One region of the Oleiagrimonas sp. MCCC 1A03011 genome, then DNA from elsewhere that is predicted to be linked to it. Evidence: predicted binding sites of a transcription regulator. Region 1 holds the regulator's gene; the other holds the start of a gene.
What was found. The regulator sigma-54, encoded in region 1, starts transcription at its own class of promoters, with help from an activator protein. The targets are predictions, from matches to a motif close to TGGCACGNGCNTTGC.
Positions count from the first base shown of each region.

Region 2: a site for sigma-54 is predicted at 2,246-2,260, ahead of BTJ49_RS03965 (fimbrial protein). Genes of this name have one in related genera too.

Region 1 covers NZ_MSPY01000001.1:301,330-309,261, reverse strand. Annotated here, with positions in the region: gene ptsP (phosphoenolpyruvate--protein phosphotransferase) at 1-1,054, opposite strand, end outside; gene BTJ49_RS01520 (HPr family phosphocarrier protein) at 1,128-1,397, opposite strand; gene BTJ49_RS01515 (PTS fructose IIA subunit family protein) at 1,390-1,782, opposite strand; gene rapZ (RNase adapter RapZ) at 1,787-2,665, opposite strand; gene hprK (HPr(Ser) kinase/phosphatase) at 2,674-3,624, opposite strand; gene raiA (ribosome-associated translation inhibitor RaiA) at 3,739-4,059, opposite strand; gene BTJ49_RS01495 (RNA polymerase factor sigma-54) at 4,279-5,730, opposite strand; gene lptB (LPS export ABC transporter ATP-binding protein) at 5,833-6,552, opposite strand; gene lptA (lipopolysaccharide transport periplasmic protein LptA) at 6,560-7,177, opposite strand; gene lptC (LPS export ABC transporter periplasmic protein LptC) at 7,179-7,763, opposite strand; gene BTJ49_RS01475 (HAD hydrolase family protein) at 7,760-7,932, opposite strand, start outside.
Region 2 covers NZ_MSPY01000002.1:80,150-88,081, forward strand. Annotated here, with positions in the region: gene BTJ49_RS03955 (fimbria/pilus outer membrane usher protein) at 1-795, opposite strand, end outside; gene BTJ49_RS03960 (molecular chaperone) at 792-1,538, opposite strand; gene BTJ49_RS03965 (fimbrial protein) at 1,647-2,204, opposite strand; gene BTJ49_RS03970 (OmpA family protein) at 2,881-3,900, opposite strand; gene BTJ49_RS03975 (pilus assembly protein) at 4,263-4,505, shown strand; gene BTJ49_RS03980 (pilus assembly protein TadG-related protein) at 4,814-6,442, shown strand; gene BTJ49_RS15710 (hypothetical protein) at 6,475-7,323, shown strand; gene BTJ49_RS03990 (TadE/TadG family type IV pilus assembly protein) at 7,440-7,932, shown strand, end outside.

The sequences.
Region 1 (7,932 bases):
CGATGCCGGCGTTGTCGGCCTTGTCCGCGCCCAGGTCCAGGGTGCGGATGGTGCAGGGCAGGCCGCCCATGCCCAGCACCAGGTCGCGGTAGGCGTGGAACTGCTCGTCCTCGCTGGGCAGGCCCTTGCTGCGCAGGAACAGGAATTCGGTGCGGTACAGGCCGATGCCGCTGGCGCCGAGCGCGCGCGCCTGGGCCACGTCCGGCGACTGCTCGGCATTGGCGAACAGGCGGATGTCGACGTTGTCGCGGGTGCGCGTGGGTTCCTTCGCCAGCGCGGCGAGGCGGCGGCCCTCGCGGGCGGCCTCGCGTTGCCAGTTGCGGTAGCGGGTCAGGTCCTGGGCGGTCGGATGGATCACCACCTCGCCGGCTTCGGCGTCGACCAGCACCAGGTCTTCGTCGCTGATGGTGCCGAGGGCGTCGCTGGTGGCGACCAGCATCGGCAGGTTCAGGCTGCGCGCGAGGATGGCGCTGTGCGAATACACGCTGCCGCCGGCTGCGACGATGCCGAGCAGGCCGTGGCCGGCCAGGTGCGCCATGTCGCCGGGCGCGATGGTGTCGGCGATCAGGATCTCGCCGACGCGCGCGGCCAGCTTGCGTTCTTCCTGGCTGGTCTGGCGCGACAGCACGCTCATGACGCGGCCGATGACCTGGTCGATGTCCTCACGACGACTGCGCAGATACGGATCGTCCATCGCCTCGAAGACTTTGCCGAGACGATCGGCCTGCATCTTCAGCGCGGCGCTGGCGCGGTAGTGCCCCTTGCGGATCATGTCGTCGAGACCATGCACCAGCTCGGGGTCTTCCAGCAGCAGGCTGTGCGCGTCGATGAATTCGCCGACGTCGCGGGCCAGGGCGCCATGCAGTTTTTCGCGCAGTTCAACCAGCTCCGCGCGGGCGGTCTCGATGGCGTCGTGCAGACGTTCGATTTCCGCTTCGACCTCGTCGTCCTCGAGCGGACGATTGTCCACATTCAACTTGCTCGGCTTGACCAGCCGGGCACGGCCCAGGGCCATGCCGCGCGAGGCGGCGGTGCCGGAGAGGACGATTCTCATCGCTCGTCGGCCTCCGTGCAGGGCGGTTGTGCGCGACGCGCCGACAGGTTGCAGGGAGTCAGCGAACGCATGCTCAGCCACCCTCGTCGAACTTGCGCTCGAACAAATCGACGACGGCGGTCATCGCCGCGTCTTCATCCGGGCCGTCGGTGCGGATGGTCAGCGTGCTGCCGAGTCCGGCCGCCAGCATCATGACGCCCATGATCGACTTGGCGTTGACCTCGCGGCCCTGGCCGACAAGCATCACGGAGGATGTAAAGCCGTTGACCAGCTGCACCAGCTTGGCCGAGGCCCGGGCATGCAGGCCCAGACGGTTGGAAATGACGATGTCCTTCTCAAGCATGGTCGATGAAGATTCCTCGGCGGCCGCCGCTGGCAGCGATTTCGGCCAATTCGGGCAGGGATTTGTCGGCGTAGTTCATGACTCGCAGCAGCATCGGCAGGTTCAATCCGGAAACGCAGCGCACGTGGGCGCCCAGGTTGCTCATGGACAGGCCGATGTTGCACGGCGTGGCGCCGTACAGGTCGGACAGCACCAGCACGCCGTCGCCGTCGTCGAGGTCGCGCAGGTAGCGGGTGGTGTCCTCGCGCGTGTCCGACACGTCGGCGTCGGCGGGGACTTCCATCGCGGCAACCTTCAGCGGCAACTGCGGCATGACGTGACGTGCCGCGGTGATCAGGGCGGCGCCCACGCCTTCGTGCGTCATCAGCAGGATTCCAACGCTCATCGGTTCAGTCCAGCTCGCGGTGGAAGGTGAGCACTTCGTCACGTCCGGCGTGGAAGTGCTCGCTGAGGCGTTCGGCCAGATACACCGAACGATGACGGCCGCCGGTGCAGCCGATGGAGACGGTCACGTAGCTGCGGTCGGCGTGCTTGAAGCGCGGCAGCCAGGTGTCCAGGAAGCGCATGATGTCGTCGAGGTACTCGCCAACCATGGGCTGGGTCTCGAGGAACTCGCGTACCGGTGCGTCCTTGCCGGACAGCGGGCGCAGCGTGCGATTCCAGTGCGGGTTCGGCAGGCAGCGCGCGTCGAACACGAAATCGGCGTCCAGTGGCAGGCCGTGCTTGAAGGCGAAGGACTCGAACAGCAGCGTCATGCCTTCGGCGGCGGCGGCGAACTCGGTGGCGATCATGCGCCGCAACTGGTGCACGTTGAGGTCGCTGGTGTCGATGACATGCTCGGCGATCGACATCAGCGGACGCAGCAGCTTGCGCTCGCGGGCGATGGCGTCAGCCAGCGACATGCCGCCGGTGGACAGCGGATGGCGGCGGCGGGTTTCAGAGAAGCGTTTCAGCAGCACCTCGTCCCGGCTGTCGACGAAGACCAGATGCACGACCACGCCCTCGGCCGCCAGCTCGGACAGCATGCCGGGCATGCTGGCCAGATCCTCGCTGCGCACGTCGATGCCGACGGCGATGCGTGCGTTGGTTTCGCGCGCGTTGCTGTCGACCGCCTTGACCAGTTGCGTCAGCAGCGGGGCGGGCAGGTTGTCGACGCAATAGAAGTTCAGATCCTCCATCGCGCGCAGGGCGATGGTCTTGCCGCCGCCGGACATGCCGGTGAGCACGACGAGGTGGACGTCTTCCTGATGGGGGCCGGGTGCGTTCATCGTCGGTATTACCAGGGGGGCATGTGGCGGAGTTGGTGGGCCTGACGGTCCATGAAGGTCTGTGCCGGGTCGATGCCCTGGCTCTTGAGCATGTGGCTGCGCACGGCGGCCTCGACCAGCACCGAGAGGTTGCGGCCGGGCGCGACGGGAATGGTCAGCTTGGGCACCTTCACGTCCATCACGTCCTGATGGCTGACGTCGCCGGTGATGCGCGTCATGGCGTCGGCCTCCTCGCCTTCGCGCATCGGTTTCAGGTGGATGATGAGGCGCAGGTACTTGGACGCCTTGACTGCGGTGTGGCCGAACATCTCGCGCACGTTGAGCACGCCCAGACCGCGCACTTCCAGCAGGTCGCGGATCAGCGACGGGCAGGTGCCGTCGATCACGTCGGGTGCGATCAGGGTGAATTCGGTGGCGTCGTCGGCGACCAGCCGGTGGCCGCGCGTGACCAGCTCCAGCGCCAGTTCGCTCTTGCCCGAGCCGGGTTCGCCGGTGATCAGCACACCGATGGAGTAGACCTCCATGAACACGCCGTGCAGCGTGATCGAGCGCGCCAGGCTGCGCGCCAAGTGGTACTGCAGCCAGGTCAGCAATTCGTGGCCACGCTTGCTGCTCAGCCACAGCGGCGTGTCCGATTCCTCGGCCGCATCGCGCAGGTCCGAAGGGACGCTCTGTTCCTTGCTGATGATCAGCGCGATGGGCGCGTTGGCGATGATCTTCTGGATGGTCTTCCAGCGCTGGCGCGAGTCGAGGCTGTCGAGATAGCGCAGCTCTTCGGTGCCGATGATCTGCACCTTGTTGGGATAGATGATGTTGAGATAACCGACCAGCGACGGCCGGCGCGACTGCGAGCGGTCGATCTTGACGACGCGCGATTCGCCGCGCAGGCCGGCGACCCAGCGCAGCGCCATGCGGTCTTCCACGTCATCGAAGAGTTGTCGGGCGGTCAGCTGTTCCACGTGGGCCACTCATGCGGGGCATGGCGGTCATTGTGCCAGTTTGCGGGAAGTGCGTCGCCCGTTCATTGCGCGCCGGGCCGGTCGAGGATGGACCGGCCCGGCGGTGCGGCGGCGTCAGCCGGCGCGCATCTGGCGCACTTCGGCGCGGTGATGATCGGTCAGCTTTTCCTTGTGCTTGCGCAACTGTGCGACCAGCTTGTCGATGAGCACGTCGATGGAGGCGTACATGTCGCTGTCGCAGGCTTCGGCATGCACGGTGGCGCCGGCCGCGTTGACGGTGCCCTCGGCGCGTTGCTCCAGTTTCTCCACGCTCAGGACCACGTTGAGCGAGGTGATGTTGTCGAAATGTCGCGTGAGGCGGTCCAGCTTGGATTGCAGGTGATCGCGCAATGCCGGGGTGACGTCGATCTGGTGGCCGCTGAGTTGAACGTGCATGGTCGCCTCCTGAAAGGAATGATTGGATTTGCCGCATGGCGGCATGACGCCGGAAGTCCGGTGTCGGGCAATCCCTCGCGAGGGCAACCCATGCTTCATGCCAGTCGCGCAGTTCGTGGTCGGAGCCTGGGCGCGATCGGGTTGCCTGGTGTGTGGTGCCTGTTTTCCATACCTCCTTGATTCTGACGTTGGGGGCGTGAAAGGGTTCCCTCAAGTTTCTCAGCCGATACGCTGACGTTCATTCGAGCTGGGAATGCGCAATTGCTCGCGGTACTTGGCGACGGTGCGGCGTGCCACCTGGATGCCGCGTTCGTTGAGATGTTCGGCCAACGCCTTGTCCGACAGCGGTCGGCTGGTGTCCTCTTCGTCAACCAGCTTGCGCAGCATGGCCTGGATCGCCGTGGCCGATGCGCTGCCGCCGGTGTCGGTGGAGACGCCGGAGGAAAAGAAATACTTGAATTCGAAGGTGCCGCGCGGGGTGTGCAGGTACTTGCGCGTGGTCACGCGCGAGATGGTCGATTCGTGCATGCCGACTTGCTCGGCGACTTCGCGCAGCACCAGCGGGCGCATGGCTTCCGGGCCGTAGTCGAGGAAGGCGCTCTGCCGTCGCACGATGGCCTCGGCGACCTTGAGGATGGTTTCGGCGCGCGACTGCAGACTCTTCAGCAGCCAGCGCGCTTCCTGCATGCGCCCGCGCAGGTACGCCGCGTCCTCGCGCGAGGCCTGCTTGATGAGGCTGCAGTAATGCTGGTTGAGGCCCAATCGCGGCTGCGAGTCGGGACTGAGGCTGACGCGCCAGCGCGTGCCGTCGCGCCATGCATAGGCGTCGGGCGTGACGTATTCGGTCGGTGTGGGGTCGAGGCGCGCGCCCGGCCGCGGGTCGAGGCTGCGAATCAGCGCGCTGGCGTCGGCGATGTCCTCGATGGGTGACTTCAGTTTGCTGGCCAGGCGCGGCAGGTCGTTCTTGGCCAGCAGGTCCAGGCCGATCTCGACGATGCCGCAGGCGAGCGCCAGTTGCGGTGTATCCGGTTCCAGCTGCTGCAACTGGGCCAGAAGGCAGTCGCGCAAATCGAGGCTGGCGACGCCGGTCGGATCGAGACGCTGCAGGCGTCGCCGCACGGCATCGATTTCGGCTTCGTCCACACCGTGCTGCGGCGGCAGGGCGGCGAGCACCGACGCCAGACCTTCGTGCAAATAGCCGTCGTCGTCCAGTGCGTCGATGATGGCCAGGGCGATGGCTTGCTCGCGCGGTGACAGCGATTCGAGGTTGAGCTGCCAGACGAGGTGTTCGCGCAGGCCCTCGGGCGCGGCGTTCTGCGGTTCGAAGTCGTCCTCCTCGCCACCGCCGCTGCCGTTGACGGTTCCGCCGCCGCTGGGGCCGTAGGATTCGGCTTCGCGGGAGGGGTCGCTCTCCCAGTCGTCGGTCTTGGTCTCGGTCGCGTTCTCGGCCGGTGGCTCGGCGTCCGCAGCGGGTTCGGAAGGGTTGCCGTCGACGTCGAGCGTCGGCTCCTCGCTGTCGTCGGTGAACTCCAGCAGGGGGTTGGTTTCGGTGATCTGGCGCAGCTCGGTTTCGAGCTCGAGTTGCGACAGCTGCAACAGGCGGATGGCCTGCTGCAATTGCGGCGTCAGCGCGAGCTGCTGGTTGAGGCGAAGCTGAAGCCCAGGTTTCATCCGTTAATGCAAGTGCTGGGGTGTCAGGTTCATCCTAACCCTATGCGTCGGCCCGAACCAGCGCCTACGCATGCAATCGGTGAAGGCGGTCTCGCTGTGGCGTCAGAGCTTGAACTCGTGGCCCAGGTAGACCTCGCGGACCTTCGGGTCGGCGAGGATGTGCGCCGGGTTGCCCCGAGCCAGCACTTCGCCTTCGTTGAGGATGTAGGCCCGGTCGCAGATGCCCAGCGTTTCACGCACGTTGTGATCGGTGATCAGCACGCCGATGCCGCGGTCCTTGAGGTGGCGCACGATGCGCTGGATCTCGCCGACGGAGATCGGGTCGACGCCAGCGAAGGGTTCGTCCAGCAGCATGAAGCGCGGACGGCCGGCCAGTGCGCGGGCGATCTCCACACGCCGGCGTTCGCCGCCGGACAGGCTGATGCCTTTCTGCGTGGCGATGTGGCTGATTTTCAGCTCGTCCAGCAGGGAATCCAGTTCCTTGCCGCGTTCGCGTGCGTCGAGATCGTCGCGCAGTTCCAGCACAGCCATGATGTTGTCGGCCACACTCAGGCGTCGGAACACCGACGGCTCCTGCGGCAGGTAGCCGATACCCATGCGCGCACGTTCGTGCATGGGCTGCCCGGTGATGTCGGTCTTGTCCAGGCGGATGCTGCCGGCATCGGCGGGAATCAGGCCGACCACCATGTAGAAACAGGTGGTCTTGCCCGCGCCGTTGGGGCCGAGCAGGCCGACGACTTCGCCCTCGCGGATGGAGAAGCCGAAGTCGCGGACCACCTGGCGCTGACGGAAGCGTTTCTGCAGGCCTTGCGCAGTAAGCATGCGGCGATCAGTTCCCTGCTGCGGCGCTGGCGGCGGCAGCCGGCGCGGGCGTGGAGGAGGCGGCAGGCGGCGTTGCCGCGCTGGCTGAAGTCGCGGGCGCCGAGGGCTTCGGCGGCGCGCTCTTGGCGGGCTTCTGCTTGGCCTGGAAGACCAGGTGCACGCGGTTGTCGCCGTCGCTGTGCGCAGTCATGGTGCTGGTCTTGGTGTCGTAGACCAGCCGGTCGCCGCTGGCGCTGCCGCGGCCGGCCTGCTTGACGTGTGCGCTGCCGGTAAGGATCGCGACGCCGCCGGGCACGTTGTAGTCGATGCTGTCGGCGTTGCCGGTCATCAGATTGTCGTGGTCGTCCAGCTGCTGGATGTGCGCGTGGCCGGTCAGCACCACGCGCTTGACCTGCGACTGGCCATCGAAGTGGATGGTGGCCAGGTTGCCGGTCGCCTTCAGCGTGCCCTGCGTGATCACGACATCGCCCTTGATGTGGCTGACGCCGTTGGGCTGCGCGGTGGCATCGGCCGACTTGGCGTCGACGTTGACCGGCTTGGAGCGGTCGCTCTGCTTGGCGTTCGCCGTAGCGCACAGCAGCACGCCCAGCAGGGCGAGCAGCGCGGGACGCCAGACGCGGCGCACGTCAGCGCTTCGAGGTGCTGGGCTTGAAGGTGCCATGGAAGTCATTCAGAAGCTCCATATGCTTGGTATCGAGATCGGCGCGCATGCCGATTCCCGTCATCGTAGCGGTTCCCTGGTGCATGACGACATGCTCGTCGGTCTGCACCTTGTTCTTCTTGGGCCAGGCGGTGACATCGCTGGTGTCGATGCTGGCGGCGGCCGTACCGGCATAGGCCTTGCGCCGCATCTTGACCGCGCCCTGCAGCTTCAGTTCGTCGCCCTTGGCGCTGACCCAGCCGTAGTCGGAGTGGCCGGTCCAGGGTTCGCCCGGCGCGCGCTTCGGCGGCAGCAGGAATTTCGGCTGGTTCAGGTACAGCGAGTCGTCGCCTTCGCGGCGTTCCAGCCGCGGAGCCTGCAGACGATAACTCAGCTTGCCGTTGTCGCCGTAGCCGTACAGGGTGAAGTCGTGCAGGGTGTAGCCCGAGCGCGGAGGACCGGCGTCCATGCGGTTGTTGCGCGTCGGCTGCAGCCACCACACCAGGAGTTGCACCACGCCGATCGCCAGCGCCAGCGCGACCATGCTCGCGATCAGGCGGCGCGTGCTCACGACCAGCGCTCGTATTCGGCGGCGGACTTGCCCTGCGCGGCGAGGATCATGTCGCAGACTTCGCGGGCCGCGCCCTCGCCGCCGCGCAGGCGTGTCTGCCAGTGTGCCTGTTCGGCGACCCAGGCGTGCGCGTTGGCCACGGCCACGGCCAGACCGACTACGCGCATCG
Region 2 (7,932 bases), on a different contig from region 1:
CGAAGGCAGGTCGCGCTGCGCATAGGCGGCGATGTTGTTCCAGCGCTGGCGCGACGGGGCGCCGTTGCTGCTGGACTGCCAGGTTGCGGTCGACTTCTGCCGCAGGTGCCAGGGGCCGATGTTCAGGCCGGCATTCAGGCCGAGGTAGGTGCTGGTCTGGCTGATGCCGTTGCTGTCGGTGCGATAGGCATTGAAGTTGTAGTTCAGCAGCGCGGCGGGTACGCCGGCGTCCCACGAGGACGGGTTCACATAGCCGCGCGGCAGCTGGTGCATGTAGGCCTGGGGCACGCTGATGTCCAGGCGCAGGTCGGGCTGGTCGAAGTGCGCGTGGGCGCCGGGCACCAGCTGCTCGATCTGCATGCAGGCGTGATCCGGACCGAAAGCGGGTGCACCCTCGGCCGGCTTCAGCCCCATCCGATCCATCAGTTCCGGCGTGATGCAGGGCAGCGCGCTGGCGCCGGGTTTCGGTGCGATGAAATGCACATTGAGGCGACCGACCCAGTCTCGATTCAGGTAGACATCGAGGTTGTAGATGCCTGGCAGCACCACGGCACCGCGCTCGAAGCGGCGGAGGTCGATGGCGTTATGCGAGCCACCGGACAGCATGCTCGGGTCGAAGTCCGCAAAACCGCCTTCGGCGGAGGTGTTGGCCGCGCTCGCCGGTCCCGCCGCGGCAGCAAGCGACGCGTTGGACAGGCCGAGCAGTACGGAGGTCATCGCCACGCCCAAGGCCAGCCGCGCGGGCAGCTGCCCGCGAGCTGGCGAGACCGGGTGCGTGGCGCGACGGCGGCTCATTGGGCGGCGATGGCCCCTTCGTGGGCGTCTGCGGCGCCGTAGTCGTTGATGGTGGTGAACGCAATGTGCGTTCCCGCGGCCGGCGCGTGATGAAGATCGGACAGTGCGATGTGCTGATCGCCGAACGGGGCGACCATGCCGGACTTCGCCGTGACCTGTGTATCGCCGCTCTTCAGCGACACCTTGGTGATGGTGATGTAGTAGGGCGTGGGGTTATGCACAGTCAGCTGCACGCCCTGGCTGTCGGTTGAGGCCTTCCAGATCAGTTTTCCCGGCGCTTTCAGCGGATTGCCGTCCAGATTGGCCGGCCGATAGAACAGTTTCAGCCGCGAACGCACGGCAAACTGCAGGATGTTCTTGTCCGCGGCCTGCTTCGGCTTGGGCGGAATCTCGAGCACGTTGAGCCAGAACAGCGATTCGCGGTCGCTCGGCAGGCTGTCCGCCTGGCCGGTGAACAGGATGCGCAGGCTCTGGTCCTTGCCGGCCTCCATGCGGAACAGGGGCGGCGTGATCAGGAACGGGGCGTGCGTGTTGTTCGGGGTGGAATGCAGGTTGCCTTCGTCGATCCAGGCTTCGACCAGCGCCGGCTGTTTGCCCTGATTGCTCAGGCGAAGCGTCGTTTCACCCTGGCTGGCCGAAAACACGACCCGCGTGCCGCCGATGACGACGTTGGCCTGGGCGGTGCCGGTCCAGAAACAGAGAGCTGCTACGAGGATGCACAGGATGCGCGAAGAAAAATTCATGGGGACATGTACCGGATGAGACAAAAATCACGGGAGCATGGCGCTCACTCTTCGCCCGGTGCCCCCTGTCGCTGCGGCGGCGGTGCGCCGCAGCGAGGGACGCCAGACTTACTGGTAGATCAGCGTGAAGTCGACGGTCGACTTCACCGCACCGGCGCTGGAGGCGCCCGTGGCGTAGTAGCGCGCCTTGTAGCTCAGCGTTGCGGCGCCGCCGGAGAGGGCGACCTGCTGCGAACCCTGGGCCGTGGCGTCGGCGCCGCTCAGATCCATCGGGGTGCCAGAGGCGTTCAGCAGCTGCACCTGGACATTGCTGGCCGGGCTGGCGGCGATGTTGTCGAGGTAGCCGTCGCCGGTGTTGATGTTGCCGCCGCTGAAGTAGGTCTGCACGGACGACAGGCTCGAGTCGCAGCCGGTGACGCTGATGCTGAAGCTGGTGTCGCCGGCGGTGTCGCCGCTGCTGGCCAGTGCGGTGGTCAGCACGTCCGGCAGGTTGACGACTTTGTTGTCCGCCGTGCCAGTGGCGTTGCCGTCGACCTGGCAGGTCTGGGCGATGACTTTGCCGTTGATGGTGATGCTACCGTCCGGACCCGAGTTCTGGTCGGCGTTGGCGACGCCGCTCAGGCCAAGAGCGAGGGCGGCGGCGAGAAGGCTGTACTTCATCTTCATTACTGGTTTCCCCGGTGTGTTGGTTGGGCAAAAGGCATAAAGCAAAAGTTATGCCAGTTATTGTTGACATATCACATGTCAAGGCATGTGCTGGAATTTTTCGAGATCGGTGCGGGCGCTGTCCGAGGGCGAAGTAGGAGAAAACTGACAAACTTCGGCACCTCATGTGCGAAGCGCGTCACATTTTCCGAGGTTCGCCGAGAAGCGCTCGGCCGGAGGGATTTGCCTTTCAAGGCGGGATTTTCCGCGTCAAAAGTCGTACATTCTAAAATAAATTATGAACTTATGTTCACGCGAGGCGAGCTGCCCTTGCTTTGGGCGCGGAGTGCGCGCTGGCCGGATTTGTGACCGAGTTCTCCAATGACGTGGAGGCGATGTCGGGCCGCGTGCACGGGCAAGTGGGCGTGCCGTCGTGAAATCATGAAAATTGTGACGAAATGCCGATTTGAGCCGTCGTTGCATGTGCGGCCAGTGAAGCGTTCGCGCGCGGACTTGCGGATGAGGGGCAGGGCGCGGTTGCGCTGCCAGTCCGGCACGGTTTCGGCGAGTCCCGGTCGTCACCCGGCATGCGGCGCAGGGGCCGTGCATGCGTGGCGGATGGTTGAAGTGAGGCGGGATGGCTCGCCGCGCGTGAGATGAGCGCGGCCGAGTCCCAGGTGAGTAGGAGCGTTGCCGATCAGCGCACGACCATTTCCACGCGGCGATTCATGGCGCGCCCGGCTGCGGTGGCGTTGCTGGCCACGGGCGCATACGGACCTACGCCTTCGGCGGCGAGACGTGTCGCGGCGATGTGGAATCGCTGGATCAGCGCGTGCATGACGCTCTGTGCCCGGCGGCGGGATAGCGACAGGTTGTGCTCGAGCGTGCCGGTATTGTCCGTATGACCGACGATGAAAACCTTCAGTGCGGGCTTGCGCTTGAGCAGTTCGGCCATCGCCGAGAGCGTCGGATCGGAGGTCTTCGTCAGTGTGCTGCGGTCATGCGCGAAGTGGATACCGCGCAGGGCCATGTGGCCGGAGGACGTCAGGCTGCGATCCAGCGCGTCCGCGTCGATCTTCACTTCGCCGGTCTTCATGGGGGCGTGACGTGCCGTCTGGATCAGGATGCCGGTCGGTCTGCCGTTCTGGTGACTGACCAGCAGCACGCTGTCCAGGACGCCGTCGGCTTTCTTCAGGCGTGTGGTTTCCACGTATACGTCGCCACCGCTGGCCAGCAAGGTGTTGTTGCGCAGGATCTTCTGATGCAGGCCGCCGCTGAGCTGGTTTGCCACGGGGGCATAGATCGCCTTGGCCATGGCATAGCCGCTTCCGCATCCGTTGTTCCCATGGCAGCGGAAGCGCGTGTGAAAGCCTGCCTGCAGCATGGCCTGGTGGAAATTGTGGAACACTTCCAGTGCCGAGACACCAGCTGGCGCGATGTATGCAATGCGACGAATCTCGCCGCGGGCCGCTTCGGATTTCGACAGCCGGTGACCGCGATAGGCGCCCAGAGGCAGCGTGATTTCGCCGTAATCGGCCGCCTGGTATCCGACGATGCTCGAGCCGGCAAATCGATGGATGACTTTGCTGTCATGGCTTCCGGGCAGGTCCCCGGATGGCGTCGATGCGGCATGCGCGACGCATGCGAGCAGCCATCCGGCGATCAGGAACCATGCGTTGCGGCGCGCATGGATGAAGGAGGCGTGGGAAGCGGGCATGGGACATCCTGTCGTGCGTGGCGACTCGCGGGCAGTCTACGCATCGCTTGCGCGCGAAAGAGTTGCATCCGGGTGGCTGTCCCGATATTTTGCGACGAGGTCCTCAAATCGAGGACCAGGCCTGTGCGTCTTCACGGAACTGTAGCCATTGCGGTGTAGTTTGGAAGTCGCCAGGCCCCTGGAGGGGGCCAGGTGAAACGTGATTCATGATGAATCGCACAGGGGGCGTTTCTGATTCAGTAGTTCGTCTCGCGAGGGGTTCGCGGGGTGTTTTGGAATCTGGATACGCAATTGGGGAAGCAACAATGAAATCGTACAGCCAACGTCGCAACGGAATCCGCGTCCGGCAGCGCGGTCAGGGAATGACTGAGTACATCATCATCACCGCACTGATCGCCATCGCCGCCATCGGCGCGGTCACCTACTTCGGCCACACCGCGCGCGAGCAAGTCGGCGCCATGGCTCAGGAACTGTCCGGTAATTCGGGCAAGCCGCAGATGGACAACGCAGGCACGCAAGCCAGCAATGCGGCTGGAGAAGGCGATGCCGCCAAGAATCTCGCCAATTATCACAGCGAAGTGAACAAAGGCGCTGGTGGCGGCTGATCTTCGCGCAATTTTGCGCTGACCGCGGTTCGGCTGTCGGTCAGCGCAAAATGCGGATATCGCTCCCGGTTTTTACTCAAGACATCACACGCTGCGTCTGAACGTTCTCGACTTGCGGGTCGGGAGCGCGGGGTTCCGTCGATTCGAAACGGGCAGTGAGCGCGTTGGAGCGCGTTGACTGTTCGAACTCAGGAAGAAGCGAGAACGGGAACTGCGTGCGTCGGATGCAGCGCGATGCGGGGCATTGTTTTCGCGTTGCCCCGGGGAAGGGGGACATCATGCTTGCACGGATCAGAAATGGAGTTCCGGTGTTCACGGCACGTGCCGTGAACCGCCTGCGCGTGGTCGCGTGCGCATCGCACATGCGCGGCCAGGCGTTGGTGCTGGGCATGATCGCGTTGCTGGTTCTTTGTATCGGCGTGATCGTGCTGTTCAACACCGGGCAGGCGGTCAACAAGAAAGTGCAGCTGGTGAACGCCGCGGATGCGGCCGCCTACAGCGCGGCGGTGCAGCAGGCGCGCGCGTACAACCTCGTCGCCTACATGAACCGTGCGGAAGTCGCCAACGAAGTGGCCGTGGCGCAGTTCGTCAGCTGGTACTCATGGATGAATTTCGCGTTGCGCGGCACCGACAATTTCAAGGATGCGGTGCAGGCCATCGCGATCCTGTTCGACATCAGCATCGTCGGCGCCGAAGTCGGCACCATGTTGCAGGAAGTCGTCACCGTGCTCAACGAAGTGAAGACGGTCGTGCAGAAGACGCGCGATGTCCTGCAGAAGGCGTTATCGGTGGCCACAACCGCGATCGCGATCCTCAACGACGCGTATTCCAAGGCATCGCAGGTCATCACTGTCGGTGAAGCGCTGGAAGCGCAGAAGATCGTGCCCGACATCGTCGCCAAAAACACCGATGGCAAGGCCAAGCTGGACTGGCGGGGCCGCTCGATCCTGATGAAGGGCATCACGCAGGCCATCACGTACACGCGCCGCTACCACATCAGCACCCGCAGTGCGGATCGCGACGGTTCGGAACGCTTCGCCAACGTGGTGATGGAGGCCCGCGACGGTTTCTCCAAGCAGCGTAACGGCAGCTTCGGTCCGATCAAGAAGCGCGGCGGCACCGATCTGATCGACTACAAGAACTGGGTCGGCATCGACACGCTGAACGTGCGGTTCAAGTGGGGGTGCGGCTTCTGGGGCTGTCTCATCAACCTCAATGTGCCGCTGGCCTGGGGCGGCGGCGCCGCGGTCAAGAATCCGCCGCAGGAATCGTTCCGCAGTCTGGCCAGTCCCGGCTATCACAGTGGTAGTGGATGGGACGCGGGCTACGAGACCGACAAACGGCACTACGCCCCGTATTCGGGTGCGCTCAGGAACAATGCGGCCAGCAGTCTGGTGCTGCGCAGCCCTGCGATGGGCGGTTCGGACAAGGTCTGGATCAAGACGTACGGCACCGCGCCGGGGCTGCAGGATTACGACGACATCGATCCGAACAAGGCCACCGTGCCGTACCTCAACGGAAAGAGTGCCGCGGACAATGGTGTGGAAGCCAACGATGTCGGGCCGATCTTCACCGTGTTGGTCGAGCAGCCGATGAATACCGTGCACACCAGTGACAATCTGGACGGACTGGGCAGTACGGATGCGCCGGCAACTTCGGCCAGCAGCAATGCCCTGGCCAAGCCCAACTTCAAAGTACCGGACAAGACCCTCGCCGATCAGATGACGGCCGTGGGTTCCGCACAGGTCTACTTCAGCCGTCCGCGCAGTCTGTTCGCGAATCTGGTCAGTCCGGGCAGGCGCGAGCTCGGCAGCCTGTTCAGCCCGTACTGGCAGGCGCGGCTGGTGGACACGCCATGCAGTGTGCGTCATGGCATCGAGGTGCTGTATGCCGGCAGCGGCGTGACACCGGTGCCCTTGCCGTGCCTGTTGCATTGATCATGAATACCCCATCTGTTTCGAGGAACTACATGTACCGTCCGATCGCCCTTGCTGTCCTTTTGTCGAGTCTGGTCTCCATCAGCGCATGCAGCGCCGGGGACGCGCCTTCATCCAGTGATGCGGCCGTCAACGTGGCTAGCAAGACGCCGCCGATCCATCTACGCCAGACCGCGGTGACCCTGCGTGACGGCCAGCCCGTGGTGCAGCACCAGTATCAGCAGGCGAGCGCGGATTGCGGGCATGCCAGCGGGTTCACGCCGATTCCGGCGAAGGACGTGGGCAAGCTCGGGCGCACCTATTACGAGGCCTGGTACGAAGGCGACCGTCTGAGCGTGAAGGCCGATACTTGGGGTTTCACGCTTTCCGGTCAGCAGCCGTGTGTGTTCAAGGTTACGCACCTGTCCCAGCGCTGGTTCTATCAGCCCGGACTGAGCAGCGCGAAGCATCAGCTGGGCCAGGGTGCGGATGCGCACATTGTCTACCTGGGCGGCCCTGTGGTGCATCGCGCGAAGGCGGCGGTCACCCAGACCGACAAGGACGAGGAAGCCGAGGTGATGGCCGAACTGCATCAGCGCGGCTATGGCGGCACCAGCAAGCAGGAAGGGCAGCGCAAGGTGGACGGCCAACTCTGCACCGTGCACGTCGACACCACACGGCGCTACTGCGCGTTGTCGGCGGCCGAAGACTGGGGCTTCGACGGGGCGAACGATGTGGCGGGAGCCGGTGGCGCATATGGCGATTCGCCGTACACCGACGCCATCAACCTGTGGGAGAAGCCGGCTGACGGTGGCGATGGGTCCTATCTGACGACGCAGTCGATCACGGTGGGGAAGCCCTTTGACGAACGTGTATTCAGCGTGCCCGACACGGTGCGCTGAACGAAGTGGGCTGCGGCCCGAGGGGACATGTCGTGCAGGAAGCAAGGACATCGACAAGACACTGGAAGGGCGCTGCAAGCCGAGGATGCGCCCGGCATCGCCAACGCGGCCAGAGCCTGGCCGAGATGGCGATCATGCTCGTCGCGCTGGTGCCGCTGGCCGCCGGCATCGCGCTGATCGGCCAGTACGTCCACCTGCGTCAGCGTGCCCAGGCGGCCGCGCGTGAAGCCGCCTGGGCGGCCACGGCCGATCCGGCGCTGATCGACGAATCGCTGCCGCAGAAGGAGCACATGCAGACGGTGATCCTTGCGCGCCAGTTCGGTTCGGCCGACGCCGCCATCCAGAGCGACGTGCAGGCGCCGGAAACCCTGGGCGACCCGATGCTGACCACGTTTGCGGACAAGCCGCTGCTCAAGCCCGAAGGCGTGACGCTTTCGGTGTATTCGCAGGCGGCTTCGCCGAGCTACCTGGACAAGGGACTGAACATCATCGGCAAGGCGACCAAGCACCTGGGCAATCTGCCGCCCAACACGAAGGGCCTGGTCACGGCCGAGGTGCATGTCCAGCCTGAACAGATTGTTGGACGGGGCGGCACGCCGCTGTCGTTCC